One region of the Peribacillus sp. NPDC101480 genome, then DNA from elsewhere that is predicted to be linked to it. Evidence: riboswitches for the same ligand, from Rfam matches in the RefSeq annotation. Region 1 holds a riboswitch; each other region holds the start of a gene.
What was found. A riboswitch is a leader RNA that binds a small molecule or an ion and turns the genes downstream of it on or off. The one in region 1 is predicted to bind lysine.
Positions count from the first base shown of each region.

Region 1 (5,933 bases):
CATCGATTCGAGCAACAATGATATACTGTTTTTAGTTATTTGAGTAAATTTGAGGAGGAAATATATATGGCAATTATAAATGCAACTGACCAAACGTTCACAACAGATACTAGCGAAGGTGTCGTTCTTGTAGATTTTTGGGCTCCATGGTGCGGACCTTGTAAAATGATCGCTCCTGTTCTTCAAGAGCTTGATACTGAAATTGGCGATACAGCAAAAATCGTAAAAGTGGATGTGGATGAAAACCAAGAAACAGCTGGAAAATTTGGTGTGATGAGCATCCCTACATTAATCGTGCTTAAAGACGGTGAAGTGGTTGATAAGGTTGTTGGTTTCCAACCTAAAGAAGCACTTGCTGAACTTATTTCAAAACACGCGTAATAGTAGGTTAGCTAAAAAAAGCTTCAAGTCTGCGGACTTGAAGCTTTTTTCGCTATCTTGATATATAATAATTGTAAAAAAGGGAGAACAGGAGGCTGAATGCGTGAATCAACAAATAAAGAATAAACTTGCCCTTCTTCCCGATCAACCTGGTTGTTATTTAATGAAAGATCGTCAGGGAACGATCATCTATGTAGGCAAAGCGAAAGTGTTGAAAAATCGTGTCCGTTCTTATTTCACGGGATCTCATGACGGAAAAACATTCCGGCTCGTGAATGAAATTGAGGATTTTGAATATATTGTCACCTCTTCCAATATCGAGGCTCTTATTTTAGAGTTGAACTTAATCAAAAAACATGACCCAAAATATAATGTCATGCTAAAGGATGATAAGACGTATCCCTTCATAAAGCTGACTGCGGAACGCCACCCACGTCTAATCATTACGCGAAAAGTCAAAAAAGACAAAGGTAAATATTTCGGTCCTTATCCGAATGCATTTGCAGCTAACGAAACGAAAAAATTGCTCGACCGCATCTATCCCCTTAGAAAATGCAATACTTTACCTGATCGCGTTTGTCTCTACTATCACCTTGGCCAGTGCCTGGCCCCATGTGTATATGATGTAGAGGAACAGGAATATAAAAAAATGGTGGATGATATCAACAGGTTCTTGAACGGCGGGCATACTGAAATAAAAAAAGAACTGACTGAAAAAATGCTGGAGGCATCGGAAGATCTCGATTTCGAGAGGGCCAAGGAGTTCCGTGACAAAATTGCCCATATCGATATTACGATGGAGAAGCAGAAAATGATGACGACAGATTTCATCGACAGGGATGTATTTGGTTTTGCCTATGATAAAGGCTGGATGTGCGTTCAGGTATTTTTTGTCCGGCAGGGTAAATTAATAGAAAGGGATGTTTCACTTTTTCCGGTCTACGATGAACCCGAACAGGAACTTCTTACATTCCTCGGTCAGTTTTACGAGATTACGAACCACTTTAAACCAAAGGAAATCTTGCTGCCTGAATCAGTGGATGCCGAAATGGCCGAAGGGCTGCTTGGTGTCAAAACGATTCACCCGAAACGGGGAGCGAAAAAAGACATGCTTAAATTGGCGAATAAAAATGCCTCCATCGCGCTTCAGGAAAAATTCTCTTTGATTGAAAGGGATGAAGAAAGAACGATCAATGCGGTGGAAAACCTCGGGAAGCAACTGGGTATCTACACCCCGCATCGAATTGAAGCTTTCGATAACTCCAACATCCAGGGAAGTGACCCAGTTTCCGCTTTAGTCGTGTTCATTGATGGAAAGCCGGAAAAAAGGGAGTACCGCAAATATAAGATCAAGACGGTCCAAGGGCCTGATGATTATGAATCGATGCGTGAAGTGGTCAGAAGAAGGTATTCACGGGTATTGAAAGAAGGGCTGCCGCTTCCGGACTTGATCATCATTGATGGCGGAAAGGGACATGTTGAAGCCGTACGGGATATTCTGGAAAATGAATTGGGCCTTGATATTCCACTTTCAGGCCTCATTAAGGATGAAAAGCATAGGACCTCGCAATTGATGATCGGAAATCCGCTTGAAATCGTACCTCTTGATTCACGGAGCCAGGAATTTTACCTATTGCAAAGAATTCAGGATGAAGTGCATCGGTTCGCGATTACATTCCATCGTCAGCTACGCGGGAAAAATGCAGTTCACTCCCAGCTTGATGATATTCCAGGAGTCGGGGAAAAGCGAAGGAAGCAATTATTAAGGCATTTTGGATCATTGAAGAAAATCAAAGAGGCAACCGCCGAGGAAATCATGGAAGCTGGCATGCCAAAAGGGGTAGCAGAGGGAATCGTTAGAAAATTACAAGAATAATCTTGCTACCGATAAATCTCTATGCTATGATTAAAAAGAATTTTTAACTAGACAACTTAAAAGTGCTGATAGAGGTGCGGAATTCAAGAGTAAAAACCTGGAGAAGTATGAGCTTCCATGAAAGGTTTTGAAAGGGGATGACGCCGAAGGAAGACAAGACTCATACCTTGTTTTCCTGGTCCGACATTTAATAAATGGCGGATTGTCAGGGTTTATACCCTGGAGAGCTATCTCACTGTGTTTACAGTATTTAGATATGTGATCACAGCAATGAGATATTTCTCATTGCTTTTTTTATTGCCTAAAAAGGTAGAGAGGGTGCATGAGGATGGCATTAATCGTTCAAAAATTTGGCGGAACATCCGTCGGAAGCGTAGAAAAAATCAAAAATGTTGCCAATCGGGTAATCGAGGAAGCGCAGAATGGAAATGAGGTAGTCGTCGTTGTTTCAGCCATGGGGAAAACCACGGATCAATTGGTTTCCATGGCCCGGGATATTTCCGGAACCCCGAGCAAGAGGGAAATGGATATGCTATTGACTACGGGGGAACAGGTAACGATTTCCCTGTTAACGATGGCATTGATTGAAGAAGGACATGAAGCCATTTCGTATACTGGCTGGCAGGCTGGCATGCAAACGGAATCCGTTCATGGGAATGCCCGGATTTTAAACATCGATGCCACGAGGATCCAAGCTCAGCTTCAGGAGAAGAAAATAGTGGTCGTGGCTGGTTTCCAGGGGAACGATGCAAATGGGGAAATCACTACCTTAGGGCGAGGCGGTTCCGATACGACAGCGGTTGCCATCGCTGCAGCGCTGAATGCGGATAGATGCGATATTTATACGGATGTAACGGGTGTTTTCACAACGGACCCTCGCTACATAAAAGGCGCACGAAAACTCCAATCGATTTCTTATGATGAAATGCTGGAACTTGCCAACTTGGGGGCGGGCGTCCTTCATCCAAGGGCTGTCGAATATGCAAAAAATTATCAAATACCGCTTGAAGTCCGTTCAAGCATGGAGAGAGAATCAGGAACGATCATTGAGGAGGAAGCAACTATGGAAGAAAACTTAATTGTACGCGGGATTGCTTTTGAAGACAGTATTACGAGGGTCACAATATATGGTTTGCCCCAATCACTTGGTGCATTATCCACAATCTTCACAACACTTGCGAAAAACCGGATTAATGTGGACATCATCATTCAAAGCATGACTGCCGAGGATACGACCAATCTATCTTTTTCCACAAAAAGTGAAGATACGGAAGCGGCCTTGATCGTGCTGGAAAATAATAAAGAACAATTGGGATTCGACCGAGTCGAAACGGAGAGCGGATTGGCAAAAGTGTCCATCGTCGGTTCTGGTATGGTATCCAATCCGGGAGTGGCTGCCGAGATGTTTGAAGTGATGGCCAATACAGGCATCCAGGTGAAAATGGTCAGCACATCGGAAATTAAAGTTTCGACTGTCGTCAATGAAAAGGAAATGGTGAAGGCGGTCGAATCTCTTCATGAAGCATTTAAACTAGGTCAGCATGCAAATGTGCTAGCTTAAGTGTCAGGAGTCCAATAAAAAACAGACTTCCGGTAAAAAGGGTAAGTCTGTTTTAAGGGCTCATTAGATTGGATCTCTGGGATCCCATTGGATGGTGAATATCACTTTTTTTGCGCGGCGTTTAATTTCTTCCGTTGATTCGCTGAGGAATTTTTTTTGCAGTGTAAACTGCTCGGCAAGGAAACCGGCTTCAAGTTGGAAGTGACAATCAGGGTGTAAATCCAGGCGGCGGCTGATTATTTCACCCGTCAGGGATAATTCCATCTCGTGTTTTGTATACTTCAAGATTTCCAGATTGCCCCATCCAGCGCTTTGAAAAAATTCAATCACTTCCTGATCGCCATTCAATGGGAATTTTCTTGCTAATTGTTTACCTGCCCAATAGAGGATTTGATTAGAGTCTTTTCCGAGAATATCGTTCAATAGAACTTCTCTGATTAATTCGTATCCGAAAGCTGGAACCAGGAATTCTTCAGTTTGAATTTCTTCAGTTTGAATCTCTTCTTCTATCGCAGCAGCAATATTTTTTTTCATAATTTATCGCCTCTTTCTGTAAATCTATTATAAACGTATTTCTTTTGCAAATTATACTGTTTTTTATTTATTTAAATATCAATTGGAAAAAAATGAGAAATTATATCGAGATATTAATAGTTAAATTAGAAATTTATTTAAAATATCATCTTGACATACAAAAAATAGCTAATTTAATCCAATAAAATCTATTCTGAAAAAGAGATTTCTTGTATCCGTTTTCTTGACGCATATAGAAGTCAGGAGTAAAATGGACATGTCACATAATTGTAAAGGAAGTATAGAGGAGTTTTTTTGACTCTATACTGTATTTTCACGCGGAGATAAAAGGTAGCCACCAGTTTATCTTTGCATGATTTTTCACAAATTAAGGGGGGGCACTTAGTGGCAAAAAATCGTGAGTTTGGAAATCGCAGGCTTCATTCACTTCTAGGAGTAATTCCAATTGGTCTATTCCTAATTTTTCATTTATCGGTAAACTTTATGGCAACAAAAGGAGAAGAGACTTTTAATGGGGCAGTTCATTTAATTGAGTATACGCCCGTGAAGATTCTGGTAGAATGGGTCGTCATCTATCTACCGCTCATTTTCCATGCTGTGTACGGAATTTATATTGCCTTTACAGCAAAAAACAATTTAGGCAGATTTAGTTTCTTCCGTAACTGGATGTTCATGCTACAACGTCTAACTGGAATCATAACGTTGATTTTCCTTGTTTGGCATATATGGGCAACTAGAATTCAAGCAGCTATGGGTGCTGAAGTTAACTTTGACATGATGGCTGAAATTTTCTCTAGTCCATTTATGATTGTGTTCTATATTGTTGGTATTATCTCGGCAATCTTCCACTTTGCTAATGGATTATGGTCATTTGCAGTTAGCTGGGGTCTTACAGTTTCACCAAGATCGCAAAGAATCATGACTTACTTTACATTGATCGTTTTCGTTCTTCTTTCTTATATCGGAATCAGCGCAATTTTCGCTTTCGTATAAGAAGATAGAGTTCATTTATAAGAATTAGGAAAAACATAGCTTGGCTAATGGAAATAAGGGAGTGACAGAATTGGGTAAAGGTAAAATAGTTATCGTTGGTGGAGGTCTAGCTGGATTAATGGCTACGATCAAAGCAGCAGAGCTGGGACAACAGGTTGATTTATTTTCTTTAGTGCCTGTTAAACGCTCTCACTCAGTTTGTGCCCAAGGCGGAATCAACGGGGCAGTAAATACAAAAGGTGAAGGGGATTCTCCATATATCCACTTCGACGATACAGTTTATGGCGGAGATTTCTTGGCTAACCAACCGCCGGTTAAAGCGATGTGCGAAGCAGCACCATCGATCATCCATATGTTTGACCGTATGGGTGTTATGTTCAACCGTACTCCGGAAGGTCTTCTTGATTTCCGTCGTTTCGGTGGTACTCAACATAGCCGTACAGCATTCGCTGGTGCAACAACTGGTCAGCAATTACTTTACGCATTGGACGAGCAGGTTCGCCGTTATGAAGTTGAAGGCCTTGTAACGAAATATGAAGGCTGGGAATTCCTTGGAGCTGTAATCGATGATGAGCAAACAGCACGCGG
Region 1 covers NZ_JBNNSB010000001.1:707,155-713,087, forward strand. The annotation lists gene trxA (thioredoxin) at 67-381, shown strand; gene uvrC (excinuclease ABC subunit UvrC) at 485-2,257, shown strand; lysine riboswitch at 2,319-2,495, shown strand; gene ACQKMF_RS03585 (aspartate kinase) at 2,586-3,818, shown strand; gene ACQKMF_RS03590 (YslB family protein) at 3,882-4,352, opposite strand; gene ACQKMF_RS03595 (succinate dehydrogenase cytochrome b558 subunit) at 4,737-5,345, shown strand; gene sdhA (succinate dehydrogenase flavoprotein subunit) at 5,416-5,933, shown strand, end outside.

Region 2 (5,933 bases), on a different contig from region 1:
CTACGAACGGTTCATCCATAAAGTAAATATCCGCTTCCTGTGCCAATGCACGGGCCAGGAATATCCGTTGCTGCTGTCCACCTGATAGCTGGCTGATCTGGCGGTTAGCGTATTCAGCCATTCCCACCTTATCCAGGCACTCCATCCCCTTTTGCCTCTCGGACTTCCCTGGTCGCTTCAGCCATCCGAGATGACCATATCTGCCCATCATCACGACATCGAGTGCGTTGGTTGGAAAATCCCAATCCACTGACTCACGCTGTGGTACATAGCCAATACTCTTCCTCATCGATTTATAAGTCGAACCCTTTATTGTGATTTGCCCCGATATTTTTGGGATCAATTCCAGTATTCCCTTTATCAAAGTGGACTTCCCTGCTCCATTGGGGCCTATGATACCGATTAAATTCCCTTCCGGCACCTCAAATGAAACATCTTCGACAACCGGCTTCTTATGATATGCAATCGTTAAATTCTCGACCTTCAAAGCTGCTTGATTCATAGTTTCTCCCCCTTATTTCAAAGCATGGACGATGGTGTCGGTATTATGACGGACCATCCCGATATACGTTCCTTCTTCCGTCCCTTTTTCACCCATTGCATCCGAGAATAATTCACCGCCGATTTCAACTTTGTGGCCCTGCTTCCCTGCACCTTGAATGACAGCCTCGATAGCCTTCCTTGGTACGCTTGACTCAATGAAAATCGCTTTTATTTTGTTCTCCACAAGATAATTCCGCATATCAGTAACATCTTTTGATCCATATTCCGATAATGTATTGATTCCTTGGAGACCCCTTACGTCCAGGCCATATGACTTACCGTAGTATCCAAAAGCATCATGTGCTGTAACGAGCACCCGTTGATCTTCTGGAATTTTATTAATTTCATCTTGAACATATTTATCAAGTTCCTCCAATTGCAGGACGTACTCTTCATAATTTTCACGAAACTCTGCTTCATGGTCCGGATCATTGGCAATCAACTCTTTCTTGACTGTGTCCGCCGCTACGATCCAAAGCTTTACATCAAACCATACGTGGGGATCATGCTCCGTAGCACTCACTTTACGAAGCTGGTTCTCCTTGAAGTCCTCCGTTACGGCAATCGTCGGTTTATCCTTGCTCATCATTTCGAATATATCCGTCATTTTCCCTTCAAGATGCACACCATTATAAAAAATCATATCAGCCGAATCCAGTGTCTCCACATCACCCTGTGTCGCTTTATATAGATGGGGGTCGACTCCCGGTCCCATTAAACTGGTGACCTCGACATGTTTACCGCCGATATTCTCAACCAAATCCCCAATCATTCCCGTTGTTGTAACGACATTTAGCTTGCCATTGCCTTTATCCCTATCGGCTGTATCATTACCGCACCCCGTTAAAATCAGCAATGCAGCAAGCACACCCCCAATAGATTTTAGAAAACCCATCCATATTCCCTCCTCTTTTTCATTTCCCTAAAAATGTTTGCCGAACGCAAAATTAAGTGTAAATTTTTTTACATTGTCGTAAATGCTAAAAAGTTTCCTCTACACAACTTATTTTATACTATACACAAATATACAAAAAAAGTGCAACTATTTTTTAAACATTTCAAAAAGGCGAATGACTTTTACACACAATAAAAACTGTCAGGAATCTCACTAGGGAGCTCCCTGACAGCCAGTCATTCCGTACATGAAACGTAACGAGAAGTTATATTTATATTGTGGAGTTTTAATGGTGAATATAATATAGGGGAGCTATTTCTGGACGACATGAAATTCACGAGTAAATGTGTGAATTTCACGAGTAAACTGCCAAAATTCACGAGTAAACGTGGTTTCCTCGCGTAATACCGCGGAATTCTTGACTGGCATTGCCACTCATTTTTCCTGTTTCAATGAAATTGCCAAGTACGCAAATCCCAATTCGATTCCGCAAAGCACAACCAGGGTGATTAAAGTTTGGAACATCATGATTTCCTCCTCCTCTAAGACTTAAACAAATCTTAAAGGATGAAACCAATACCAGAACAAGACCTTATTTGAAGAAATCTTCAGCAGTCCCACACTGTTCCCTTGCCCTGAAATGGGTTTCATACTGTACAATAAAAAAAAAGAAAAAACGGTGATACCATGACAAATATTAAAGAAATAGCTCAATGTGCTGGTGTATCTGTCTCAACAGTGTCTCGTGTATTGAATGATCATCCATATGTAAGCCCCGATAAAAGAAAGAGCGTCTTAGAAGCGATCAATCGTTTGAATTATACGAGAAACATCAACGCCATTCATCTTTCAAAAGGCAAGACCAATCTTATCGGCATCATCATCCCCTTCAACAATCACCCATATTACGGGGCAATCGTTAACGGAATCACTAAACAGGCAAATGCAATCGGCTGTCATATCGTCATCTTTCAAACAAATTATGATAGAGAGAAAGAAATCCAGGCTTTTAATATGCTGCAAATGAAGCAGCTCGATGGCATTATCGTTTGTTCAAGGATTTCAGAAATGAAAATCCTCTTGGAATATCAAAAATACGGACCGATTATTTTATGTGAAGATACAGCTCAGGCTGAATTCTCATCCATCAGCATTGATCATTATGCAGCTTTCTCCTGTGCCCTTGAGTACGTGATCGCTAAAGGATATAAGAAAATCGGATACAGCCTCGGCCGTAAAAAAAGCAGAAATAGTTCCCACCGCACAAAAGCCTTTAACGATATCATGAGTAAACATCAACTGATAAACAATAAAGAATGGCTGTTTGAAGGCAGTTATCACATCAAAGACGGTGAACAATTGTTTCAGGAATGGAATTCGATGATGGATAAACCTGAAGCCATCATCATCACGAATGATGACACGGCGGCAGGGTTCATTCTTACCGCTAAGAAATCGGGTATAAGGGTACCGGAAGATGTGGCCATTCTCGGCTTCAATAATGATAGCCTTGGCGAAATGCTCGACATCACGACCATTTCCTTACCGCTGGAATGGATTGGGAAAATGGCAGTGGACCTATTTGAGAATCCTGGAGAGGTCAAACATGTAAAACTGGACTACGCCCTAATAAAAAGGAAAACCGTTTAGTTATCAGGATGCTTTATTTTAGTATATCGTCACTTGAATTCTTCCTTACTGCCATCATTCAACTAGGAAAAAATAACCACATAAAATAATCATTGCGATATCCCAGAAGTTATTTTATAATTTTGATATAGTAAAGTTTACTCAATTACTAGCAATCTATTAACGATTGCATGAATTTCATGAGTACAATCGTCCGGCGTCACCTATTAAACTGACGCAAACGATTTTAGAAAATTGAATACTTCCTCATTTACCGATGAGTTAGAGGCTGCAGCTTATAAAAGTAAAACGGACGAGATTCTGGAAAATTAAAGACTCCGTTTGAAAGGATAAGTTGCCGAAGTTAGGGTATATTCCATGTATATTCTTGCTGGCGGTGTAACCGAACAGGAACACCACTGTCACGTTTTTTCAAAAAAGCGTGGGGAGCTATCTTCGGAAGGATAAACGGGTTTATTATAAACAGCCGTCGATCTTTTTCGACTGCTGTTTTTTTATTTTTCGTTCCCTTCCAATAAAAAGGAGTGTAACATCAATTGTCAAATTCTCAATCACCATCAAGCCCTACTGAACTGAAAAGGAGCCTGAAAGCGCGTCATTTAATGATGATTTCATTAGGTGGAACGATTGGAACAGGTTTATTTTTAGCTAGTGGCGGGGCCATTCATTCAGCCGGACCTGGCGGTGCCTTGGTGGCATACGCAATCATCGGCATCATGGTTTATTACTTAATGACAAGTCTTGCAGAAATGGCAGCGTTCATGCCAGTGGCCGGTTCGTTCCGTGTCTATGCATCCAAATTCGTCGATCCGTCTTTCGGTTTTGCGATTGGTTGGAACTACTGGTATAACTGGGCAATCACCATTGCTGCCGAATTGGCAGCCGTTGTCTTAATTATGAAGTTCTGGTTCCCGGATAGCCCTTCAATTATCTGGAGTGCCATTGCGTTAATCATTATGTTTCTTATCAATTACATGTCAGTTAAAGGTTTCGGGGAAACAGAATTCTGGTTTGCCATGATCAAGGTCGTGACAGTCGTCATATTCTTGATCACGGGTGTTCTGATCATTCTCGGAATCATGGGTGGCAAAGACCCAATCGGTTTTTCCAATTTCACAATGGGCGAAGGTCCCTTTAACGGAGGATTCTTCACGATTCTAGGCGTATTCATGGCTGCCGGCTTTTCATTCCAAGGTACGGAATTGCTTGGAGTGACTGCAGGTGAAAGTGAGGATCCAGAAAAAAATATCCCAAAAGCGATCAGATCCGTTTTCTGGCGTATCATCTTATTCTATATCTTAGCCATTTTTGTAATTGGCATGATCATTCCGTTTACCGATTCACGTTTATTGAGTGAAGATGTTGCCGTAAGTCCATTTACGCTTGTATTTGAAAGGGCCGGCCTTGCATTTGCTGCATCCATCATGAACGCGATCATTTTATCATCCGTACTCTCAGCCGGTAACTCTGGCATGTACGCTTCAACCCGTATGCTATGGGACTTGGCACGTGATGGTAAAGCACCGAAATTCCTAGGCAAGTTAGATAAAAGAGGAGTACCCGTGAATGCCCTTATCGTGACTTCTTTAGTTGGCTGCGTTGCATTCTTAGCTTCGTTTTTCGGTGATGGCGTCGTTTATATCTGGTTATTGAACGCTTCAGGCATGGCGGGATTCGTCACCTGGGTAGGGATTGCGATTGCCCATTATCGGTTCCGCAAAGCCTACGCAGCTCAAGGCCTTGATATGAATGCTTTACCATTCCGGGCACAAGGCTTCCCATTCGGGCCTATATTCGCACTTGTCCTTTGTATTATCATTATTATCGGACAAGGCTATCAAGCTTTCAGCAGCGATGGGATCGACTGGAATTCAATGTTCGTTTCCTACATTGGCTTGATTCTATTTTTCGTCTTATGGTTCGGCTATAAAATTAAGCACAAAACGAAAATCATTCCCCTAGAGGAATGTGACCTTAAATCAAAATAATACGCAAAGGACCTGTTCTTCCTAATCGAAGAAGAACAGGTCCTTTTTTCATTTCAATTGATAAACACGGCATTCATATGGTTGCAGGGGTTTGCTGGAGATTCCTTCTTCCTCCTGATCATAATTGCCGATCAGCTTTGTGGCAGAATATGCATGCAGCTCTTCAGGCAAAGTATAGGAGGCCTGCTCTTCTTTAAAGTTGCATAGCACCAACAGCTTTTCTTCTTCCAACGATCTCGTGTAGGCAAATATTCGTTCATCATCAGGGAACAGCAGTTCAAAACGGCCATAAACGACGATATCATGTTCCTTGCGTAATTGGATAAGCTTTTTATAAAAATGAAAAATGGAATTGTGATCATTGTAGGCCTTTTCTGCATTAATCTCGGGGAAATTGGGATTAACCTTAATCCAAGGAGTCCCTTGCGTGAATCCTGCGTTCCGGGAGTCATTCCACTGAATCGGTGTTCTCGCATTATCTCGGCTGCGGGCGTGAATGGCTGACATCATCCTCTCTTTTGACCAGCCATGAGAATTGACTAGTTCGTCATATGAATTCAATGTTTCGATATCCCGGTATTCATCGATGCTTTCAAATGCAACATTGGTCATGCCCAGCTCTTCCCCTTGATATATATAAGGTGTACCCTGAAGCATATGAAGACAAGCAGCAAGCATCTTAGCGCTTTCAATACGATACTTTCCATCATTACCAAACCTTGAGACAACCCGGGGCTGATCATGGTTGTTCCAGTATAAACTGTTCCAGCCTTCCCCCTCCAAACCAGTCTGCCACTTGGAAAGAATTCGCTTTAAATCGGTAAGCTTCCACTTATCATTACTCCACTTTCCTTCAG
Region 2 covers NZ_JBNNSB010000003.1:425,154-431,086, reverse strand. The annotation lists gene ACQKMF_RS13330 (metal ABC transporter ATP-binding protein) at 1-502, opposite strand, end outside; gene ACQKMF_RS13325 (metal ABC transporter solute-binding protein, Zn/Mn family) at 515-1,438, opposite strand; gene ACQKMF_RS13320 (LacI family DNA-binding transcriptional regulator) at 2,126-3,088, shown strand; lysine riboswitch at 3,343-3,528, shown strand; gene ACQKMF_RS13315 (amino acid permease) at 3,625-5,076, shown strand; gene ACQKMF_RS13310 (glycoside hydrolase family 13 protein) at 5,125-5,933, opposite strand, start outside.
Region 2: it holds a riboswitch for lysine, as region 1 does, so the genes downstream of both, ACQKMF_RS13315 (amino acid permease) here and ACQKMF_RS03585 (aspartate kinase) in region 1, are expected to answer to the same signal.

Region 3 (5,933 bases), on a different contig from region 1:
GCGAAAAAAACATAGAAAACATTTGTAGAATATTAATTCTTTCTTTTAAAAAGAAAAATGAAAAAATAGCAATTGAAATCATGTTTAATGTTGATATTAATCCAACATTAGTCGCGGATGTTTTCTCTAATGCTACAAATTGCAATAGGTTAAATAGAACCACACCTGTAATTCCCATCAAAAATAAAGGAAGGATTGCACTTCGAGGAGGAAATATCTTTTTTTCTTTCCACCATACAATCGGCAAAAGACAACTAACAGCAATGATCCACCTTAAACTCGTCAATGTCATCGGAGAAGCATGTTCGACAAGCGACTTTCCAACGACAAAGTTTCCACCCCATAACAAACTTGTTACAAGTAATAACGAAAAATAATAATATTGCATTTCATTTTGCTCCTTTACATCTTTCACTGTTTAAGTAAAAGGATCGAAGCCATTGTGCACAATGACATTTCAATTTTTACAATTATTTATTAATAATTTTAACATTTTAGATCGTTACTTAATATATTATTTTGTATAATAGAAGAAACTTAGAATAATATTAATGAATATTGCCGATAAACAGAATTAAATTTTGTTTTGCTATTGAAGTGATACTATTTTTGGAACATTTGTAAAAGGAGTGACTATAAGTGGAATCTATCGTAAGCAAGGTTCTAGATAATGTTGATATTCAAATTTTAGATTTACTGCAAAAGGATGCACAGTTAAGTAATACTGAGCTCGCAAAGCGTGTCAAGTTATCTCCCCCAGCTATACATTCAAGGATAAAACGTTTGGAAAATGAAGGGTTTATTAATGGACAAGTAGCAATTTTAAACCAGGAGAAGCTAGGTTTTGATTTATTATGTTTCATTTTTATTAGTACAAATATACATCAAGCTGAAGAACTGGAAGTTTTGGAAAAGGCATTAGCTTCTATGTCAGAAGTATTAGAGTGTCATTGTTTAACTGGTGAGTATGATTATCTTCTAAAAGTGGCTAATAAAGATCGGAAGGAATTAGAAATATTTATTAGAAAGTTAAATAAACTAGGCATAACAAAAATTCAAACTAGCCTAGCTCTTAGAGAAATTAAATATTCAACTGTTTTACCTATATGGGAAGAAAAGTCCCGTTCGTAAAAGTACACTTTATCGAACGTGTTTTATAGAACAAGAGAGAGAGAAAAGGTAGAAGAAGAAATAAAAAAATGAAGTCCTTTATAGATTGGATCGCAAGGAACGAGTCATTTAAGATTATTCTTATCACTTCAAGAGAATTGAGCAGGTACACTATGTCTTTCAATAATTACATCTCAACATCACTAGAAATACAAGCTTATGATCGATCCCGATAAAATCATTGCGTTAGAAATTTGAAATTTATAATTCCAACTGTATGCCATATATTTTTTCTTGAAAATGGATTGCTCAACCAGTTTAAGCACTGAGCCGTGGATCGATTAAAAAGCAGTGCACTCTTTATGAGCTGCACTGCTTTTTAAAATTTTATCCCGTTTATTATGGTCTTTAATTAGAAAAACGGTATTAAAGTATGCTGAATGAATCATTATCTTTATTTATTTATTTATTTAACAAAACAGCTTCTTCGTTTCTAGGTTGTAGAGCCATTTGTAGTGCTCTTTTTTCTTCATCGTTTATAGGGACCAATGGTAACCGGACACCTCCAACATTTAACCCCCGCATATTTAATGCTGATTTTACTGGTGCGGGGCTTGGTGCAGCAAATAATGCTTTCATGATTGGAAGAAGGTTACGATGTGTAGCGGCAGCACCATGGACATCACCATTTTTAAAGCTATTTATCATTTCTTGCATTTCATTACCAATTATGTGTGAAGAAACCGAAACAATTCCTGTTCCACCGATGGCTAAAACCGGTAATGTTAACCCATCATCGCCGCTGTACAATGTAAAATCACCAGTTGTTTTGCTTATGATTTGTGCCATGGCATCTAAGTCACCACTTGCCTCTTTTACTGCCACAATATTGTTGATTCTTGAGAGGTTAACAATCGTCTCTACTGACATGTTTACAACACTTCGTCCTGGAATATTATAGAGCATTACCGGTAAAGATGTTGATTGGGCAATAGCCTTAAAGTGCTGAAATAATCCTTCTTGAGACGGCTTGTTATAGTATGGGGTAACGAGCATTATTCCGTCGACTCCCGCTGCCTCAGCTTGCCTTGTTAAGTTGATGGAAGCTTTCGTGTTATTTGAGCCAGTTCCAGCTATGACAGGAACTCTTCCATCAACAACTTCAACAACAATTTTGAATAAATCCAGTTTCTCTTCTGTTGTTAATGTAGGGGACTCTCCAGTTGTACCAGCTATTACTAATCCATCAGAGCCATTAGCAATTAAATAGTTTACTAAAGTTCTCGTAGCATTAAAATCAACCTCATCATTATGATTGAACGGGGTAACCATTGCGGTTAAAACTTGGCCAAAATTCATAACTTCACACCCTTTTGTATGATTTTTTAAAAATATTCAGAGGTGGTGGGCCATTCAGGAGTAAACGCAAAAAAGCAACAACGAGGATTCGCTGCTGCAGTAGAAACAATATTTATCAAAAAATGTTTCCGCGCATAAGATAGCCCTCCATATAGTTTCCTATATGACAGTCCTGTATTTATTCAATAGCAGAACCAGCTTCAAGAACATGAGATTCTTTCGGCTTCGGCAAATTCCCCTTTCCACAATAGTCATAGGATCTCATTCTCCTCAAAATGTGTACTAATGGTTTTTGCTCCTCTATCCTCACTTCAAAAGTATGAAGCAAGAAAATATTTAATTGACTGTAATATAACAAGGAATCCTTTCTATTGCAAGGCAATTTAGAAAATTTTTTTTAGAATACATGAATAATCAATGAAAATGGATACGGTATAGGGCTGGATTCATCTTTTTTAGATTATGTAATCTTAACATTAATAGTTTTATAGATATATTCTGTTTCATAGGTGATTGGGCTTTTAGAAGCACAACCTGTCGAATAAGGGTTTGTATTATCATAGGACAATGCTAATGCTTTATTCATCGGTGTCGGTGCAATCGCAAAAAACAGTCCAAAGACAAGAGTTATTACCATCACAATATTTAATAATTTTTTATAATAACCTCTCTCCTTTCCTTCTTCTAGACTTTACCATATCAAAATTGGTATTTCTATGTACTGTGGAACCATTTACCATTTTACGGGTAACTACGTAGTTGAGGGATAGGATTCCATTCCCATTAAGAAATGGAAAATCAATACCAAAAACGAGACAAAAGTGAATGGAACGAATACTGGCCTTAGTCCTTTTTGATTTATTAATATATAAATTACATTGGTCTTATATTTTATTAATAATGTAAAGTTACTATTTTAATTGGTAAACACCTTAAAAATTTATAAACAAGGAGGATAGTTGTTGATCTGTTTAAAAAATACATAATTAGCTAAACGATAAATAGGAGGTATTGATTTTGAAAGGGAAAAATAAATTTGCAGCAATGCTGACAGTTGTAACGGTAGGATTAACAACTTCTTTATCAAGTGTACAAGCATTCTCGGAATCTTCAAATTCAGATAATAAGCGTAAACCTGAGCTCGTTTTTCCAGTAATCAGTGATGTGCATATTGATGATGGAACAACAGCTGATATGAACAAGTTCAGAACAGCCATGGATCAATTAAATAAAGCTGCGCCTAGACAGGATGCTTTTGTTGTCGTTGGGGATTTAACGGACTATGGATACGCTTCTGAATATGATAAGTTCTTCTCCATTTATAATGAGAAGAAACAAGGTGGTGTCCAATCCATGTTTACAATGGGGAACCATGATTATTGGAATGGACTTTCCGTTGAAAAGGCACAAAATCGTTTTCTCGAGAAAACAGGAATGGATTCTCTTTACTATCATAAAAAAGTAAATGGATATGATTTTATTACGTTAAGTCCGGAAAATGGTAATACGCATGGTTTATATTCCGTTAATCAAATTAACTGGCTAGGTGAAAAGTTAGCTGCAGCAGAAAAAGAGAATCCGGACCAACCAATCTTTGTTTTTCTTCATCAACACATTAAAGACACTGTGTATGGAAGTGACTTGTGGGGAACTCAGGAAAATAAAGAACTTTTATATGATACTTTAAAGAAACATCCACAGGTAATTACATTTTCAGGCCATTCTCATTATCCACTCGAAGACCCGAGAACGATTCATCAAAAAGACTTTACGTCAGTTGGCACGTCTTCTGTAAGTTATTTGGAATTGGAGCCAGGCAAACTTCAAGGGTTCCATCCAGAAGGATATCGGGATATTAGTCAAGGAATGATTGTAGAAGTTTATAATAATGAAGTTGTCATTAAAAAACGTGACTTTCATAAAGACGATTGGACAGGAAAACCATGGGTAATAAAAAATCCTTCTAAAAAAAATAAATTTAAATATACAGACGATCGAGATCAGTTACCACCGGTTTTTGCAGTTAAAGATAAGGCTTCGATTGTAGAAGAAAAATCTACACTAAGAAGTTTAAATGTAACATTTCCACAGGCAAAAGATAACGCACTCGTACATTCATATCACATTACAGCCAAAAACAAGGAAACAGGGGAGATGGACGCAGATATCACCGCATTTTCTGAATTCTATTATGATCCTGTGCCAAAGAATTTAGAGTTCCCTGTTGCTGGAGTTAAGCCAGGTACTGATTATGAAATTAAGGTACAAGCACTAGATTCATTTAACAATAGCAGTAAAAAGGTGTTACTGGCTGATGGTCAGACAAAAGCCCTGGAAATGGTCTCGGCACAAGCTTCACCTTCTTTAGTAACAGAAGGTGAATCGACTGCACTCCAAGTGAAGGTGAAAAATTATGGAAGTAAAAGTATGAACGGGAAAATTAAAGTTGATGCACCTGAAGGTTGGAGTGTAGAGCACAATGAACTTGAGTATGTGCTATCAGGAACAGAAGAAAAAATATTGACAATAAAAGCTACACCTAGCAAGGAGATATCGGGTTCATCACAATTCAAGATTACTGCTTACGAGGAAGGCCAAATAATTGGCTCCAAGAAAATAAATGTATTCGTCAACATGATGCTTGGAGAAAGTTTTGACCAATTAGAGTCTGCATTAAAGCCAGCAGTGAATGAAAACATTCCAAGTTCCATTCTCGGTTGGAGCCATACAGCTCCTAATGGCTGGTCGGTTACGAATAGCTCGAATATGCCAGCTGGTACAGAAGAGTGGCAAGGGTGGAGCTTCACAACAAAGGACTTTTGGACAAAAGCAGAAGACCAAGAGCGTAACAAATTTGAACTTGGTCAAGGTGTTATAGCAGTAGCGGATCCTGATGAATGGGATGATAACGGTTCACCAGCAGCAAAAGGCTTTTTTGATAGTACATTAACTTCACCTACTGTAAAAGTTGATGATGCCAAAGAGCTATACTTAGGATTTGCATCTCACTATAAACAAGAAGGAACGCAAACAGCTGAAGTGACTGCTGTCTTTGATAATGGGGAAAAACAACAAGTTCTCGTTTATGACAATAAAGCTGCTTCGGATAATAAAAATGGACATGTTTTGAATAAGTATGAAGTTAAATCGATTAATGTTCCTGAAGATGCTGCCTCTATGAAATTACAATGGAGAATGCATAATGCTAAAAATAATTGGTTTTGGTCGATTGACGATATTAGATTGGATGACCAAATGATCGTTTCACCAAAGTAAAGAGAAGAACAGATGAACTTTTCTTGATATTTGTAAAATGCGGACTTTCCTTAAGGGGAAGTTCGCTTTTTCTCTATGTCTCACAAACTCTGGACAAATAAAAAATATTTTAACAAAAAACAAGCTAGCCGGAACCCCGCTGGAAGCTTGATAAACAGTCGGCGGAAAGAGAGCGGATTTCTGAAATC
Region 3 covers NZ_JBNNSB010000005.1:275,448-281,380, reverse strand. The annotation lists gene ACQKMF_RS18425 (DMT family transporter) at 1-388, opposite strand, end outside; gene ACQKMF_RS18420 (Lrp/AsnC family transcriptional regulator) at 640-1,131, shown strand; gene dapA (4-hydroxy-tetrahydrodipicolinate synthase) at 1,573-2,469, opposite strand; lysine riboswitch at 2,602-2,780, opposite strand; gene ACQKMF_RS18410 (metallophosphoesterase) at 3,487-5,745, shown strand.
Region 3: it holds a riboswitch for lysine, as region 1 does, so the genes downstream of both, dapA (4-hydroxy-tetrahydrodipicolinate synthase) here and ACQKMF_RS03585 (aspartate kinase) in region 1, are expected to answer to the same signal.